Regions from separate parts of the Streptomyces sp. NPDC058291 genome, predicted to be linked through region 1. Evidence: riboswitches for the same ligand, from Rfam matches in the RefSeq annotation. Region 1 holds a riboswitch; each other region holds the start of a gene.
What was found. Region 1 has a riboswitch for cyclic di-AMP ahead of ACFVYK_RS36980 (peptidoglycan DD-metalloendopeptidase family protein). Riboswitches for the same ligand answer to the same signal wherever they lie in the genome.
Positions count from the first base shown of each region.

Region 2: linked by a shared signal. The riboswitch ahead of ACFVYK_RS06655 (transglycosylase SLT domain-containing protein) and the one ahead of ACFVYK_RS36980 (peptidoglycan DD-metalloendopeptidase family protein) in region 1 are both predicted to bind cyclic di-AMP.
Region 3: linked by a shared signal. The riboswitch ahead of ACFVYK_RS14105 (M23 family metallopeptidase) and the one ahead of ACFVYK_RS36980 (peptidoglycan DD-metalloendopeptidase family protein) in region 1 are both predicted to bind cyclic di-AMP.
Region 4: linked by a shared signal. The riboswitch ahead of ACFVYK_RS30830 (transglycosylase family protein) and the one ahead of ACFVYK_RS36980 (peptidoglycan DD-metalloendopeptidase family protein) in region 1 are both predicted to bind cyclic di-AMP.

Region 1 covers NZ_JBHVYK010000145.1:1,268-4,822, forward strand. Annotated here, with positions in the region: gene ACFVYK_RS36975 (DUF6250 domain-containing protein) at 1-496, opposite strand, end outside; gene ACFVYK_RS36980 (peptidoglycan DD-metalloendopeptidase family protein) at 780-1,742, opposite strand; cyclic di-AMP (ydaO/yuaA leader) riboswitch at 1,747-1,940, opposite strand; gene ACFVYK_RS36985 (alpha-galactosidase) at 2,210-3,555, opposite strand, start outside.
Region 2 covers NZ_JBHVYK010000009.1:19,344-22,898, reverse strand. Annotated here, with positions in the region: gene fahA (fumarylacetoacetase) at 1-17, opposite strand, end outside; gene ACFVYK_RS06660 (HAD family hydrolase) at 412-1,236, shown strand; gene ACFVYK_RS06655 (transglycosylase SLT domain-containing protein) at 1,249-1,728, opposite strand; cyclic di-AMP (ydaO/yuaA leader) riboswitch at 1,732-1,953, opposite strand; gene ACFVYK_RS06650 (polyprenyl synthetase family protein) at 2,986-3,555, shown strand, end outside.
Region 3 covers NZ_JBHVYK010000022.1:27,554-31,108, reverse strand. Annotated here, with positions in the region: gene ACFVYK_RS14115 (M16 family metallopeptidase) at 1-368, shown strand, start outside; gene ACFVYK_RS14110 (M16 family metallopeptidase) at 365-1,753, shown strand; cyclic di-AMP (ydaO/yuaA leader) riboswitch at 1,975-2,141, shown strand; gene ACFVYK_RS14105 (M23 family metallopeptidase) at 2,156-2,899, shown strand; gene ACFVYK_RS14100 (GntR family transcriptional regulator) at 3,086-3,555, shown strand, end outside.
Region 4 covers NZ_JBHVYK010000084.1:22,578-26,132, forward strand. Annotated here, with positions in the region: gene ACFVYK_RS30820 (cytochrome P450) at 1-525, shown strand, start outside; gene ACFVYK_RS30825 (transglycosylase family protein) at 716-1,777, shown strand; cyclic di-AMP (ydaO/yuaA leader) riboswitch at 1,983-2,166, shown strand; gene ACFVYK_RS30830 (transglycosylase family protein) at 2,170-2,892, shown strand; gene eno (phosphopyruvate hydratase) at 3,233-3,555, shown strand, end outside.

The sequences.
Region 1 (3,555 bases):
GCCGCACTCCGGCCCGGCCGACGTAACGGCGCAGCCGGGTCGTGGTGTTGGAGTTGGCGCCGTAGCCGGCGTAGTACGTCTTGAGCTGGTCGTACTCGGCGAGGGCGCCGCCGCGCGGGGTGGCGAAGAGGTCGTCCGGGGAACGGACGTCGACGGCGTTCCAGAAGGTGTTGAGGTCGGACACCCGGTCGTTGACCCCGCCCGCGGCGACGGGCGTGGCGACGTATTCGAGGACGTAGGGCCCTGCGAACGGCCGCCTGAACCAGATCGTGGCCCCGGCGGGCACGTCGATCTCCAGGGCGCCGCGGGAGGCCGTGACGGTCCCGCCCTGCTCCAGCTCCACGGCCCACTGACGCAGACCGTGGCGGAAGTCGTCGTGGGCGATGAGCCGGCGTCGTCGTCGGCGTGGTGCGGCGCCGGCGTCGGCCGCGGGGGCGAGGGCCCCCAGGGCCGCACCGGCGGCGAGGGCTGCGAACGCTCTGCGCGTGGTCGTCACGGGATGCGGCTCCTTCGGTGGGAGGTCGAAGCGCGGGAAAGCGCTTTCCCCGGCACGACCACTGTGATGGCGCCTCCACCGTTTGTCGATGCGCCGGCCCGGCCCGCCACAGGACCGCAATGAAACGATCACGGTCGGCCGCGGTTCGGCCCCGGGAGACCGGCGAGCCCTGCGGGCCCGACCCGCCCGGGGCCGGAGTCCGGACACGCCGAAGGCCGGGCCCCGGATCTTCGATCGGGGTCCGGCCTTCGACTGCGTGTCAGGCGGGGGCAGTCGGGGGGGGTCAGCCGACGGCGACGCCGTGCGAGCGCAGGTAGGCGATCGGGTCCACGTCCGAGCCGTAGTCCGGCGTGGTGCGGATCTCGAAGTGCAGGTGCGGGCCGGTCACGTTGCCGGTCGCCCCGGACAGGCCGACCTGCTGGCCCGCGGTCACGGTCTGGCCGGCCGAGACGGAGAGCTGGGAGAGGTGGGCGTACTGGGCGTAGTAGCCGTCGGCGAGCCTGATGACGACCTGGTTGCCGTACGCGCCGCCCCAGCCCGCGGACACGACGGTGCCCGCGCCCACGGCCTTCAGCGAGGTGCCGGTCGGGACGACGAAGTCCACACCGGTGTGGTAGCCGCTGGACCACATGCTGCCCGACTGGTGGTACGGCGTGCCGATGGCGGCGCCGGCCACGGGCAGGGCGAAGCCGTCGGAGCTGCTCTCGGCGGCCTGGGTCGCCTTCGAGGAGGACGAGGAGGCGGACGTCTTCGCGACGGAGGACTTCGAGGAAGCCGAGGACTGCGAGGCCTTGGACGACGAACTCTTGGAGGCCGACGACGAGGACGAGCCGGACGACTTGTGGCCGCCGGTCGCGGCCTTCTTGCCGATCGACAGCTTGAGGCCGGGGTGGATCAGCGACGGGTCGTCGCCGACGGCCGTGCGGTTGTCCTGGTAGAGCCGCTGCCAGCCGCCGCTGACGTGCTGCTCGTCCGCGATCTTCGAGAGGTAGTCGCCGGACCGCACGGTGTACGTCGTCCCGGTGGCGGTCTTGCGGGTCACTTCGGCGGCCTGGACGGTCTTTTCCGACACCGTCTGCGCGACCGGCCGGGCGGAGGTCTGCGCAACCGCCTCCGGGGCGGCCGCGTGGGCGCCGGACGCGCCCATCAGCGGGAGGGCGAGCGCGGCGCCGCCGGTTCCGGCGACGGCTATGGAACGGGTGAAGCGCTGAGTCTTCGGACGGCGGTGCTTACCCTTCGCGGGCATGACGAATTCCTCTCCGGCGCCTGCGAGGTGAGCTGTCGGGTGCGGGCTGGAGATGCCCGGCCGCGCCGAGACGCGGCTTTACCCCGAGCCTGTTCCGGAGACCGGAACAGGCGGTTGTGCCTGTGGGTCCCCCGCTCCTGCCATGCACGGGTGAGTGTGCGGGATCCGGGCGGTGGCAGGATTCGGCGTCCGTCCGGATTGGTGTGGAACGTAAGCGACCCAGACGCACGGGGACAAGCAGAGGTTGTGCTGTTCACAGGTTTCTCTTGATCCCCCGGGGGAATCCGTGGTCACACTGCGTTAAACGGAATGCTCGGTTATCACCAAGGGGCCCGGAAAAGCATGCGCATTACGTGAACATGACCGGCGACGTACGGTCACGAATATGACGCTGCTCACGTGATGCCCCTCCAGGTCTCCCTATTTAAGGTCGAGTTGGAACGAAGGATCCATTTCGGACAGATAACTCAGATGCGACGCAGGCGGATAACCGTCGCATCGAGATCGCCCCGCAGCTCGGCACGCAATCCGTGATGCAGCAGAACGGCACCCCGGTGCACTTCGCCCGTTTCACGGCATTCGTACGACGCCGTCGGGTCGAGTCCGCGCAGCCGCAGCGCCGGGACGGGCTCGCCGAACCGCTGGGCCTGCAGCCAGGCGAGGACCACGCTCTCGTCGCCGCGCACGTACTGCACGGCGCTCAGCCCGCCCGTGGGGGGACGCAGCCGGTAGAGATCGCCGTGCTGCACGAGCGGCCGGATCTCCTTGTAGAGATCCACCCATCGACGCGCCTCGGCAAGCTCCTCGTCGCTCCACTCGGAGAGGTCGCCGCCGACCCCGAGCACCCCCGCCATCGCGCTGACGAACCGGAAGCGCAGCGAGCTCACCCGGCCGTTGAGCTGGGTGTTGGGGCTGTCGGTGACCCATGCGGCCATGACCCGCGCCGGGTGGATCTGACTGAAGCCGTGCTGGATGTCGAGCCGGTCGAGGGGGTCGGTGTTGTCGGAGGTCCACACCTGGTCGGTGCGGCTCATGATGCCGAGGTCGATCCGCCCGCCGCCGCCCGAGCAGGACTCGAAGGCGACGCCCGGGTGGGCGGCCCGCAGCCGGTCCAGCAGTCGGTACAGGGCTCGCACGTGGTCGACCCAGAGGCGCTGCGGGTAGGGGTCCTCGGGCCAGCCGGCGTCGGTGAAGCAGCGGTTGAAGTCCCACTTGACGTAGTCGATCGGCGCACTGGACAGCAATGCGTCGAGCTGCTGCCAGAGGTACTCCTGGACGTCCTCGCGGGCGAGGTTCAGCATGAGCTGATTGCGGAACTCCGTCCGCTTTCGTCCCGGTTGGAACTGCACCCAGTCGGGATGCGCCCGGTACAGGTCGCTGTCCGGGTTGACCATCTCGGGCTCGACCCAGATGCCGAACTGCATCCCCAGGCCGTGCACGTGGTCCGCGAGGGGCTTCAGCCCGTGGGGGAAGCGCTCCGGGTTGGGGCGCCAGTCGCCCAGTCCGGCGTGGTCGCCGGTGCGCGCCCCGAACCAGCCGTCGTCGACGACGAAGAGCTCGACGCCGATCGCCGCGGCCCGCCCGGCGAGGGTCGCCTGCTGCTCCTCGGAGATGTCGAAGTAGGTGGCCTCCCAGGAGTTGAACAGCACCGGCCGGTCCTGCTCGGCGTCCGGGACGACGTGGGCGCGCTGGTAGGCGTGCCAGGCGCGGCTCGCGCCGCCGAAACCGGCGTCGCTCCACAGGCCGGCGAAGACCGGCGTGGTGAAGGTCTCGCCCGCCGTGAGGCGCAGCAGACCCGAGTCGTCGTGACCCG
Region 2 (3,555 bases), on a different contig from region 1:
AGGTCGAAGGGGGGCATCGGGTACTGCCTCTCTTTCGTGCGCTCTTGGTGCTCGCCTGGTGTGCTCGCCGGACGCCGGGCGGATGTCGCGCGGGTGCGTCGAGCCGCGCCACACGTTACGGCCGACCTCGGCGAAGCGACACGGGACGGGACCGTCGAGGCGGAGAAGGCGGACGACGCCCTCGAGGCGGACGAGGCAAGAGCGCGTGAAACCGTCCGCTGCCAGGTACCGGCGTACCTGGTGTCCTGGCGCACGGGCACAGTCGGCGATCTGGCAGAAAACCGTTGCTTTGATCCAGCCGTCAACCACAACGTGTCAGTCAACGAAGGGGAGTTGACAGAACAGGGAAGGACTTGGCCGCTGTTCGGGCGGCGTCGAACCGGAGGGGTGCGGCATCCGTATTCTCTGATCATGGCCGCACCCCTCGCATATGCCGCGCGCACCGCGTACTCCCTCATCGCCACCGACCTGGACGGAACGCTGCTCCGCGGCGACGACACGTTCTCCGACCGGTCGCTCGACGCGCTCGCGCGGGTGGCGGTCGCCGGCGCACGCCACCTGGTGGTGACGGGCCGCCCCGCGCCCCGCGTGCGGTCGCTGCTCGACCGTCTGCACAGCAGGGGGCTCGCGGTGTGCGGACAGGGCGCGCAGTTGTACGACGCCGGCGCGGACCGCCTGCTGTGGTCGGTCACCCTGGACCGGGAACTGGCGGAGACCGCGCTCGGCAAGATCGAGGCGGAGGTGGGGCAGCTGTACGCGGCCGTCGACCAGGACGGCGTCGACGGGCTGACGCTCATCGAGCCGGGCTACCGGATGCCGCACCCCACGCTGCCCGCCCTGCGCGTCGGCCATCGCGACGACTTGTGGTGCGAGCCGATCAGCAAGGTGCTGCTGCGCCACCCGTTCCTGTCCGACGACGAGTTGGCGGCGACGGCCCGCTCGGTGGTCGGCTCGCTCGCCACCGTCACCATGTCGGGGCCGGGCACGGTGGAGCTCCAGCCCTGCGGCGTCACCAAGGCGACGGGACTGGCCCTGGCCGCCGAACACCTGGGTCTGCGGCCCGAGGACACCGTCGCCTTCGGGGACATGCCCAACGACATCCCCATGTTCGACTGGGCCGCGCGCGGGGTCGCGATGGCCAACGCGCACCCCGAACTCAAGGCGGTGGCCGACGAGGTCACGACGTCGAACGAGGACGACGGCGTGGCCGTCGTCCTCGAAAGACTGTTTCCGTGAGCCCAGGCCCCGTCAGTACGCGCTGAAGACGTTGTCGATGGAGCCGTAGCGCGCGGCCGCGTAATTGCAGGCGGCGGTGATGTTCGCGACCGGGTCGTAGGAGTCCCAGGACGTGCCGTCGACGTGGTAGGCGCGGAAGGTCGGGTCGATGACCTGCAGCAGCCCCTTGGACGGGATGCCCGCGGCTGCGTTGGAGTCCCAGAGGTTGATGGCGTAGGGGTTGCCGGAGGACTCGCGGATGACGTTGCGGTAGATGCCGTTGTACGTCCCCGGGATGCCGTGCTGCGCCATGACGTGGAGCGAGGCGCGGATCCACCCGTCGAGGTTGTTGGCGTATCCCAGGCTGGAGGCGGTGGCGACGGTCGGGGTCGCGGCGGAGGCTCCGGTGGCTCCGATCAGCGGGAGCGCCAGCACGGCGACTCCGGTGCCGGCGACGGCGAGCTTGCGGGCGAGGCGGGCGGTGCGAGTGCGGCGGTGAGCGGCAGCGGGCATGACGAATTTCCTCTCCAGCGCCTGCGAGGTGAGCTGTCGGGTTCGGGCGGGGAGCTGCCCGGTCGCGTCCTCGACGGTCGCGACTTCACCCCGAGCCGCAAGCGCATGTCCGAAACATCCGGAAAATCCGGGATGTTAGGAACACCCGCTGCGGCGACTTACCTGGTTCCCCCGCTCCTGCCGTGCGTTATCGATGGGTGTCATGGGCGGCGGCAGGATTAGGCGTCCGCCCGACAGGCCGGGAACGTATGCGAGAGCACATGTCCGGAACAAGTAGCGGATTCACAGATCACCCCTATTGACCTTGGTCTGTGGCCTATGGGGTGCTTGATCCTTTGTGGGTGCAAAGCGTCAACTTGCTTGAGGGATGCGGAGGATCGGTGAGGATCGGTGAAGGAGGGGTGGACGGGGACCGGCCCGGCCGAGTGAGCCAACTCACCAGCCTCCACAAGGGCGGCGAAACGGGCATTAAGCCCAACTCATGCTTAAACGAGCGGGGATGAGCTGACGTCTCCGTCGCCGTCTCGCGCCACCCGGCTCGGCGTCGCCCGCGCCCCGTCCTTTCGGACTCGAGTCGCATCTGGGGGAGCGGGATCCGCGGTGCGCACGTGATAGTCGTCACGCCGGACGGGGTGAAGCGGGTGAGGGGTGCGGTGAGGGCGTGGGCCGGAACGAGGCGGTCCGGAGGGCGCGGGGGTGAGGGGCGTGCCGCCGGTCCCGGATGCGGGAGGGCGGAGGCGCGGAAGCTTCGGTATGCGCCTGGACGCCGGGACGTCTGGATGCCCGGACGTCTGGACGCCTGGACGCCGGGACGTCTGGATGCCCGGACGCCTGGACGCCGGGACGTCTGGACATCTGGATGCCCGGAAGGACCCGGACGGCCCGGAAGGACCGGACGCCCGGAAGGGACCGGGCGCCCGGACGCCTGGGTCGTGGGCGGGGCCGGGGCGGAGTACCGGGTTCCGGGGTCGGCCGTTCCCGCGGCGGCTGCGGTGCCGGGGGGCCGCGAGCATGAAACGCTACTCCCGGGTAATCCGATGGATGTCCGTGCATATGAGCTGATCAGGAACTTAGCGGGTGTAATCCGGTACCGCCCGGCCTGAGGGAGGCACCCGCTGGGCGAGTCCATTCGAGCCTGGGGGACGTGGGGGCTATCGGTGATCGAAACGTGACCGGATACGCTGACTTGAGTGAGGGCAGCGACCTATCGACAAACCGCGTAATCGCCAGTGGACACCAGCAGACAGGAGACCCCTCGTGACCGTCGTCGGGCCGTTCGGGCTGAGCGTGCGGGACCAGGCTCTGGAAGCCGATGTCCAGGCCGGATTGGCGGCTGTCGAGGAAGGCTTGCTCGAAGCCACCAAGAGTGAGGTCCCCTTCATCACGGAGGCCGCCCAGCACCTCGTGCGGGCGGGCGGAAAGCGGTTCAGGCCGCTGCTCGTGGTGCTCGCGTCGCAGTTCGGGGACAAGTACGCGCCGGGTGTCGTGCCCTCGGCCGTGGTGGTGGAGCTGACCCACCTGGCCACCCTGTACCACGACGACGTCATGGACGAGGCCGCCGTGCGGCGCGGGGTGCCCAGCGCCAACGCCCGCTGGGGCAACTCCGTCGCCGTCCTCACGGGTGACTTCCTCTTCGCCCGCGCCTCCCACATCCTGGCCGACCTCGGTCCGGAGGCGGTGCGCGTGCAGGCGGAGGCGTTCGAGCGGCTGGTCACCGGCCAGATCCTGGAGACGGCCGGCCCGACGGACGGCCGGGACCCGGTCGAGCACTACCTCGACGTGCTCGGCGGCAAGACGGGCTCGCTGGTGGCGGTGGCCTGCCGGTTC
Region 3 (3,555 bases), on a different contig from region 1:
AGACGTCCGGCGACGTGGAGGTGCCCGTCATCGAGGCCGCCATCGACGAGGAGCTCGCCCGGTTCGCCGAGGAGGGTCCCACCGACGAGGAGATGGAGCGCGCCCAGGCCCAGTTGGAGCGCGAGTGGCTGGACCGGCTCGGCACGGTCGCCGGCCGTGCCGACGAACTGTGCCGGTTCGCCGTCCTGTTCGGCGACCCGCAGCTGGCTCTGACCGCCGTCCAGCGCGTGCTGGACGTGACGGCCGAAGAGGTGCGGGAGGTCGCCAAGGCCCGACTGCGCCCCGACAACCGCGCGGTGCTCGTCTACGAGCCGACCGCCGCCGAAGCCCCCGCCGACCAGGACGAGAACGAGGAGGCGGCCCGGTGACCGAGCTCGCCACGATGGACTTCCACCCCCAGCCCGCGGCGGGCGAGGCCAAGCCGTGGGCGTTTCCGGCGCCCGAGCGCGGCACGCTGGACAACGGCCTGACCGTGCTGCACTGCCACCGTCCCGGCCAGCAGGTCGTGGCCGTCGAGGTCATCCTCGACGCGCCCCTGGACGCCGAGCCGGCCGGTCTCGACGGCATCGCCACGATCATGGCGCGCGCCTTCTCCGAGGGCACCGACAAGCACTCCGCCGAGGATTTCGCCGCCGAACTGGAGCGCTGCGGCGCCACTCTGGACGCGCACGCCGACCACCCCGGCGTCCGCCTCAGTCTCGAGGTGCCGGCCTCGCGCCTGGCCAAGGGCCTCGGTCTGCTCGCCGACGCGCTGCGGGCACCCGCGTTCGCCGACAGCGAGGTGGAGCGCCTCGTCCGCAACCGTCTGGACGAGATCCCGCACGAGCTGGCCAACCCCGCCCGGCGCGCCGCCAAGGAGCTCTCCAAGGAGCTGTTCCCGGCCACCGCGCGCATGTCGCGCCCGCGCCAGGGCACCGCGGAGACGGTCGAGAAGATCGACTCGGCCGCCGTCCGCGCCTTCTACGACCGGCACGTCCGCCCGGCCACGGCCACCGCCGTCGTCGTCGGCGACCTCACCGGAGTCGACCTCAAGGCGCTCCTGGACGACACCCTGGGCGCCTGGACGGGCTCCTCGGCAGAGCCGCGGCCGGTGCCGCCGGTGACCGCCGACGACGCCGGCCGGGTCGTCATCGTGGACCGCCCCGGCGCCGTCCAGACGCAGTTGCTGATCGGCCGGATCGGCCCCGACCGGCACGACCGCGTGTGGCCCGCCCAGGTGCTCGGCACGTACTGCCTCGGCGGCACCCTCACCTCCCGCCTGGACCGGGTCCTGCGGGAGGAGAAGGGCTACACCTACGGCGTGCGCGCCTTCGGGCAGGTCCTGCGGTCCGCCCCGGACGGCTCGGGCGCGGCGATGCTCGCCATCAGCGGCTCGGTGGACACCCCCAACACCGGTCCCGCGCTGGACGACCTGTGGAAGGTGCTGCGCACCCTCGCCGCCGACGGCCTGACCGACGCCGAGCGGGACGTGGCCGTGCAGAACCTGGTCGGGGTGGCGCCGCTGAAGTTCGAGACCGCCGCGGCTGTGGCGGGCACGCTCGCAGACCAGGTGGAACAGCACCTGCCCGACGACTTCCAGGCGACGCTGTACCGGCAACTGACGGCGACGGGCACGGTGGAGGCCACCGCGGCCGCCGTGAACGCCTTCCCGGTGGACCGGTTGGTGACGGTCCTGGTGGGTGACGCGGCACAGATCAGGGAGCCGGTCGAGGCCCTCGGCATCGGCGAGGTGAAGGTCGTCTCCGCGGAGTAGTCCGGCAACGGCACGCGCGTGTGGGGGCCCTGGTCGACGCAAGCGTCACCAGGGCCTCCGTGTGAGGGAATTGAACCCGTGATGTGTCCGAATTGCGGCGGAGTCCCCCATCTGCCCTGTGGGATGCGCTACAAAAACCGGGATTCGTTTGAGGAGGGAAACCCGGGCCGTTTAGCGTCATCCGGGCTGTTCGTCAGGCAGTGCGCCGCAGCCGCGGCACCGGACAGTCATCGCCGAGTCCCCGCATGGCGCGAGCCAGGGGAGCCGGGGACCCACTTGTGAAGTCCCTGGGGTGAATCGGACGCCCGCGCGAAGGCGAGGGGGTCCGTAGGAGACCTTCCTGCTCCGAACCCGTCAGCTAACCCGGTAGGCGAGAGGGAAGGAAAGGACACCCCTGACTTCATGGCGTTCACCTGCGCCACCGGGAAGCATCGTCGGCCCAGCCGGATGCAGCGCACCACCGCCCGCGCGGCGGGCGTCGCGGCCCTCACCACCACCGGCGTGATGGCGACCGTCGCCTCCGCCCCGGCCTTCGCCGCCGAGCCCACCCCCGAGCAGACCGGCCTGATCCCCGTCGTCACCGCCGGCGAGGCCGTCGTCGAGCAGCTCGACGACCAGGTCGCCGTACAGAAGCAGGCCGCCTTCGAGGAGGCCGCCCGCCAGGCCGCCGCCAAGAAGGCCGTCGAGGAGCGCGAGGCACGCGTGCGTGCCGCTCGCGAGGCCGAGCGCAGGCGCCTGAACACCTTCGTGATGCCGATCACCGGCTCCTACGTCTCCACCGGCTACCAGGCCAGCAGCTCGCTGTGGTCCTCCGGCAGCCACACCGGCATCGACTTCCACGCCGCCAGCGGCACCACCGTGCACGCGGTCGGCTCCGGCACCGTGGTCGAGACCGGCTGGGGCGGGGCGTACGGCAACCAGGTGGTCATCCGGATGAACGACGGGACGTACACCCAGTACGGCCACCTGTCGTCCATCGAGGTGTCGGTGGGACAGCAGGTCACCCCGGGACAGCGCATCGCGCTCTCCGGCGCCACCGGCAACGTCACCGGCCCGCATCTGCACTTCGAGGCCCGCACCACCCCGGAGTACGGCTCGGACATGGACCCCGTCGCCTATCTCCGCGGGCACGGCGTGAACGTCTGACGACGCCTGACGGCAGATCGTCCGGCCCCGGCCCTTCGGCCGGGGCTTTACCGTTTCCCGGGGCATGCTGTCCAAAAAATATCCATGGATTCCGGCCCGCCATCGGAAATTCCCGTTCATTGCAATAGAGTCGCTGAACGCACGTCAATCGTCGACGTTTCACGGGGATTAAGGCGGAGGTCCGTCATGCGTATTCCGGCGCACTCGGTGTGCACGGCCGTCCGGGACGACATCGTCGCGGGTGTCTACGAGCGCGGCAGCCGCCTCACCGAGGAACTCCTCGCCCGCCGCTACGGCGTCTCCCGTGTTCCCGTCCGGGAGGCGCTGCGCACGCTGGAGGCCGAGGGCTTCGTGGTCACGCGGCGGCACGCGGGCGCGTGCGTGGCCGAGCCGACCGAGCAGGAGGCCGGCGACCTGCTGGAGATGCGGATGCTGCTGGAGCCGTTCGGCGCCTCCCGGGCCGCCCAGCGGCGCACCGAGGCCCACCTGAAGGTGTTGCGCGGGCTCGTCCGGCTGGGCCAGGAGCGGGCCAGAAGGGGCAGCAGCGACGATCTGCGCTCCTTGGGAGGCTGGTTCCACGAGACGCTCGCCCAGGCCTCCGGAAGCCCCGCCCTGACCTCGATGCTCACCCAGCTGCGTCACAAGATCGCCTGGAT
Region 4 (3,555 bases), on a different contig from region 1:
ATCGGCAACGGCGCCTACGCCCTTCTCACCCACCCGGAGCAGCGTGAACGGCTGCAGAGGTCGCTCGCCGAGGACGGCGGCGACGGTGGTTCCCTGCTGGAAACCGGAGTCGAGGAACTTCTGCGCTACGACGGCCCCGTGGAGCTGGCGACCTGGCGGTTCGCGACCGAACCGCTCCGCATCGGCGGACAGGACATCGCGCCCGGCGATCCCGTCCTCGTCGTCCTCGCGGCGGCCGACCGTGACCCGGCGCGCTTCACCGACCCCGACGTGCTCGACCTCTCCCGCCGTGACAACCAGCACCTCGGTTACGGCCACGGCATCCACTACTGCCTGGGCGCCCCGCTGGCCCGGCTGGAGGGCCGAACCGCGCTGGCCACCCTCCTCACCCGGCTGCCCGACCTCCGACTGGCGTCCGATCCGGCCGAGTTGAGGTGGCGGGGCGGACTCATCATGCGGGGACTGCGCACGTTGCCGGTGGAGTTCGCGCCGCGGCGGTCGGAGACGCGATCCGAGCAAATCTGACCGGATGTCAGCCGGAGTGTGACCGTTCAGCGGAGCAAAGGTGACCACTCCTCAACTCTGTGATCTTCACGTGATCTGCGCGGCATGAACTTGTGACAAGTGATCGTCTGCCGATACGTTCACTCGTCAGCGCGACGGGCCGGTCTCGGGTCGCCGCGCCGGTACTGCTGTCCAGAGAAAGGCCCCTCGCATGCTCTCCGGGAACGGTCGACACCGTCGCCCCCGTCAGGCTCCGGCCCTCCTCGTCGCGGCCGGAGTGACCGGCTCCGCCATCGCCATCCCGCTGCTGGCCGCCTCCGGCGCGAGCGCAGCCGACGGCACGGTGTGGGACAAGGTGGCGCAGTGCGAGACCGGTGGCTCGTGGAGCGCCGACAAGGGCGGCGGCGAGTACGGAGGCCTGAGTCTCAGCCAGCAGGACTGGGAGGCGTACGGAGGGCTCGACTACGCGGCCAGGCCCGATCTGGCCAGCCGCAACCAGCAGATCGCGGTGGCGCAGAAGGTGCTCGCGGCCGACGGCGTCGGCGCGTGGGGGACCTGCGGGCTGACCTCCGGCCTCACCAAGGACAACGGCGCGCTGGACGTGGACACGGGCCTCGCGGACGGCTCCTCCGGCTCGTCCTCCTCCGGACTGTCCGACCTCACCAAGGGGCTGTCGGGGTCCTCGGGCCCGTCGTCCTCCCCGGACCCGTCGGGCTCCTCCGACGCGTCGGGCGACGGTCCGTCCGCCTCGACGGGATCGTCCGACTCGTCCGCCGATCCCTCTGGTTCGCCCTCGGGGTCCCCTTCGTCCTCTTCGCCCTCTTCCTCCGCCGCCGCGGACGACTCCATCGGCTCCGGTGCGGGCAAGGGCTCGGCCGACGCGGGCGGCGGACGGGCGGCCGACGGCTCGCCCACGGTCACCCCGGAAGCGGACGACTCGGACAAGTCGGGCCAGGAAGTGGGCTCTTGGAGCCTCGTCGACACCGGCTCCCTCGGCTCCGGCCGGCACCGCGGGTCCACCGCCGAGGAGAGCACGACCAAGGGCGTCACGGACCTTTCGACGAACGGAGTCGCCACCGTCGCCACCGCCGGCGGCGGCCGGCACGCCGCGGCCACCTACGTCGTCCGGGAGGGCGACTCGCTCGTCTCCATCGCCGACTCCCTTGGCCTCGACGGCGGATGGCGCGCCCTCTATGCCGAGAACAAGGACCTCATCGGCGGCGACCCGAGCGACATCACCCCCGGTCAGACCCTCGACACAGGGGTCCAATAGGGCGCAAAACCCGGTAAAAACAGCGGGAGTTCACGTCACGCTTCGCGCCGAATGTCCGGTTTGGTGAAAGTGTGGGATGAGTCTCAGAAGCCCTGATCGTCTTTGAAATTCGGCGGATCACGTGTCTACGGTCGAGGCCGCTCGGCAACCCGAGCCCCGGTCGTCGCAACGCCGAATCCTGCCAGTGGCGGCCCGGGAACAGTCGTCGCGTCAAGCGCCGTAGGCAGGAGCGGGGGACCCAAGGTAAGCGCCGGCGCCGGCTGTCGAGGCTGGTCCGGCTTGGGGTGAAGTCACCCCTCCAGGGAGCACGGCTCCCACGGAGGAGTGACCGGGCAACTCACACGGCCCGAACCCGACAGCTCACCTCGTAGGCGTCGGTGAGGGGATCCACCATGCTGTTTTCCGCCAAGGGCAAGCACCGTCGTCCGTCCAAGGCCACCCGCGCCGCCGCTCTGGCCGGCGTCACCGGTGTCGCCATCGCCGCTCCGCTGATGGCGGCCGGCAACGCCTCCGCCGCCACCACCTCCGAGTGGGACACGGTCGCCCAGTGCGAGTCCGGCGGCAACTGGTCCATCAACACCGGCAACGGCTACTACGGCGGCCTGCAGTTCTCCGCCTCGACCTGGGCCGCGTACGGCGGCACGCAGTACGCCGCGCAGGCCAACCAGGCCTCCAAGTCGCAGCAGATCGCCGTCGCCGAGAAGGTGCTCGCCTCCCAGGGCAAGGGCGCCTGGCCGGTCTGCGGCACGGGCCTGTCCGGCGCCGCCTACAACAGCAGCAGCGCCGACTCCTCCAGCTCCTCGGGCTCCAACTCCTCCGGCTCCTCGGGCTCCTCCAGCTCGTCGAACAGCGGCAGCAGCACCCGCTCGACGGAGAAGCAGAGCGCCTCCCGCTCCACCGACCGCCCGGCGGCCTCCAAGACGGTCACCACCCCGACCGGCGAGAAGGTCAAGAAGGGCGACGGCGAGTACAAGGTCGTCAAGGGCGACACGCTCAGCTCCATCGCCGAGAAGCACAAGGTCAAGGGCGGCTGGCACAAGCTGTTCGAGCTGAACAAGGACATCGTCGAGGACGCGAACCTCATCTTCCCGGGGCAGCAGCTGCACCTGAAGTGACACCCGGCTCCCCGAGAGACCACAGCGCCCTCACAACCGAGGTCGGCACACTGAAGACCTCGTGAGGGTCGCCCCCCGTCCCCACGGGCTCCCCGCTCCGGTGCGTGTTCCCCCGTACGCACCGGAGCGGGGTTTCTCTTTGCTCGTTCGCCGTCCCCCGGCAACTTTCTCGGCCACCCCCTTTGTTCCGGGCGTGAACAATAGGTACGGTCTGTCTGTCCACGGGACGGTCGGTCGGCTGCCGACGGCCCGGGGGCGGTTAGGCTCTAGTCGCAAGGCTCATCCGAGGCCGTCCTGGCCCGCGGGCCCCGCACAACCAGCGTCACATCCCAAGAAGGAGATGCTCGTGCCGTCCATCGACGTCGTCGTAGCCCGGGAAATCCTGGACTCCCGAGGCAACCCCACGGTCGAGGTCGAGGTCGGCCTCGACGACGGCAGCACGGGTCGTGCCGCCGTTCCGTCCGGCGCTTCCACCGGCGCCTTCGAGGCCATCGAGCTCCGCGACGGCGACCCCAACCGTTACCACGGCAAGGGCGTCGAGAAGGCCGTCCTCGCCGTCATCGAGCAGATCGGCCCGGAGCTCGTCGGCTACGACGCCACCGAGCAGCGGCTGATCGACCAGGCCATGTTCGACCTGGACGCCACCGACAACAAGGGCTCGCT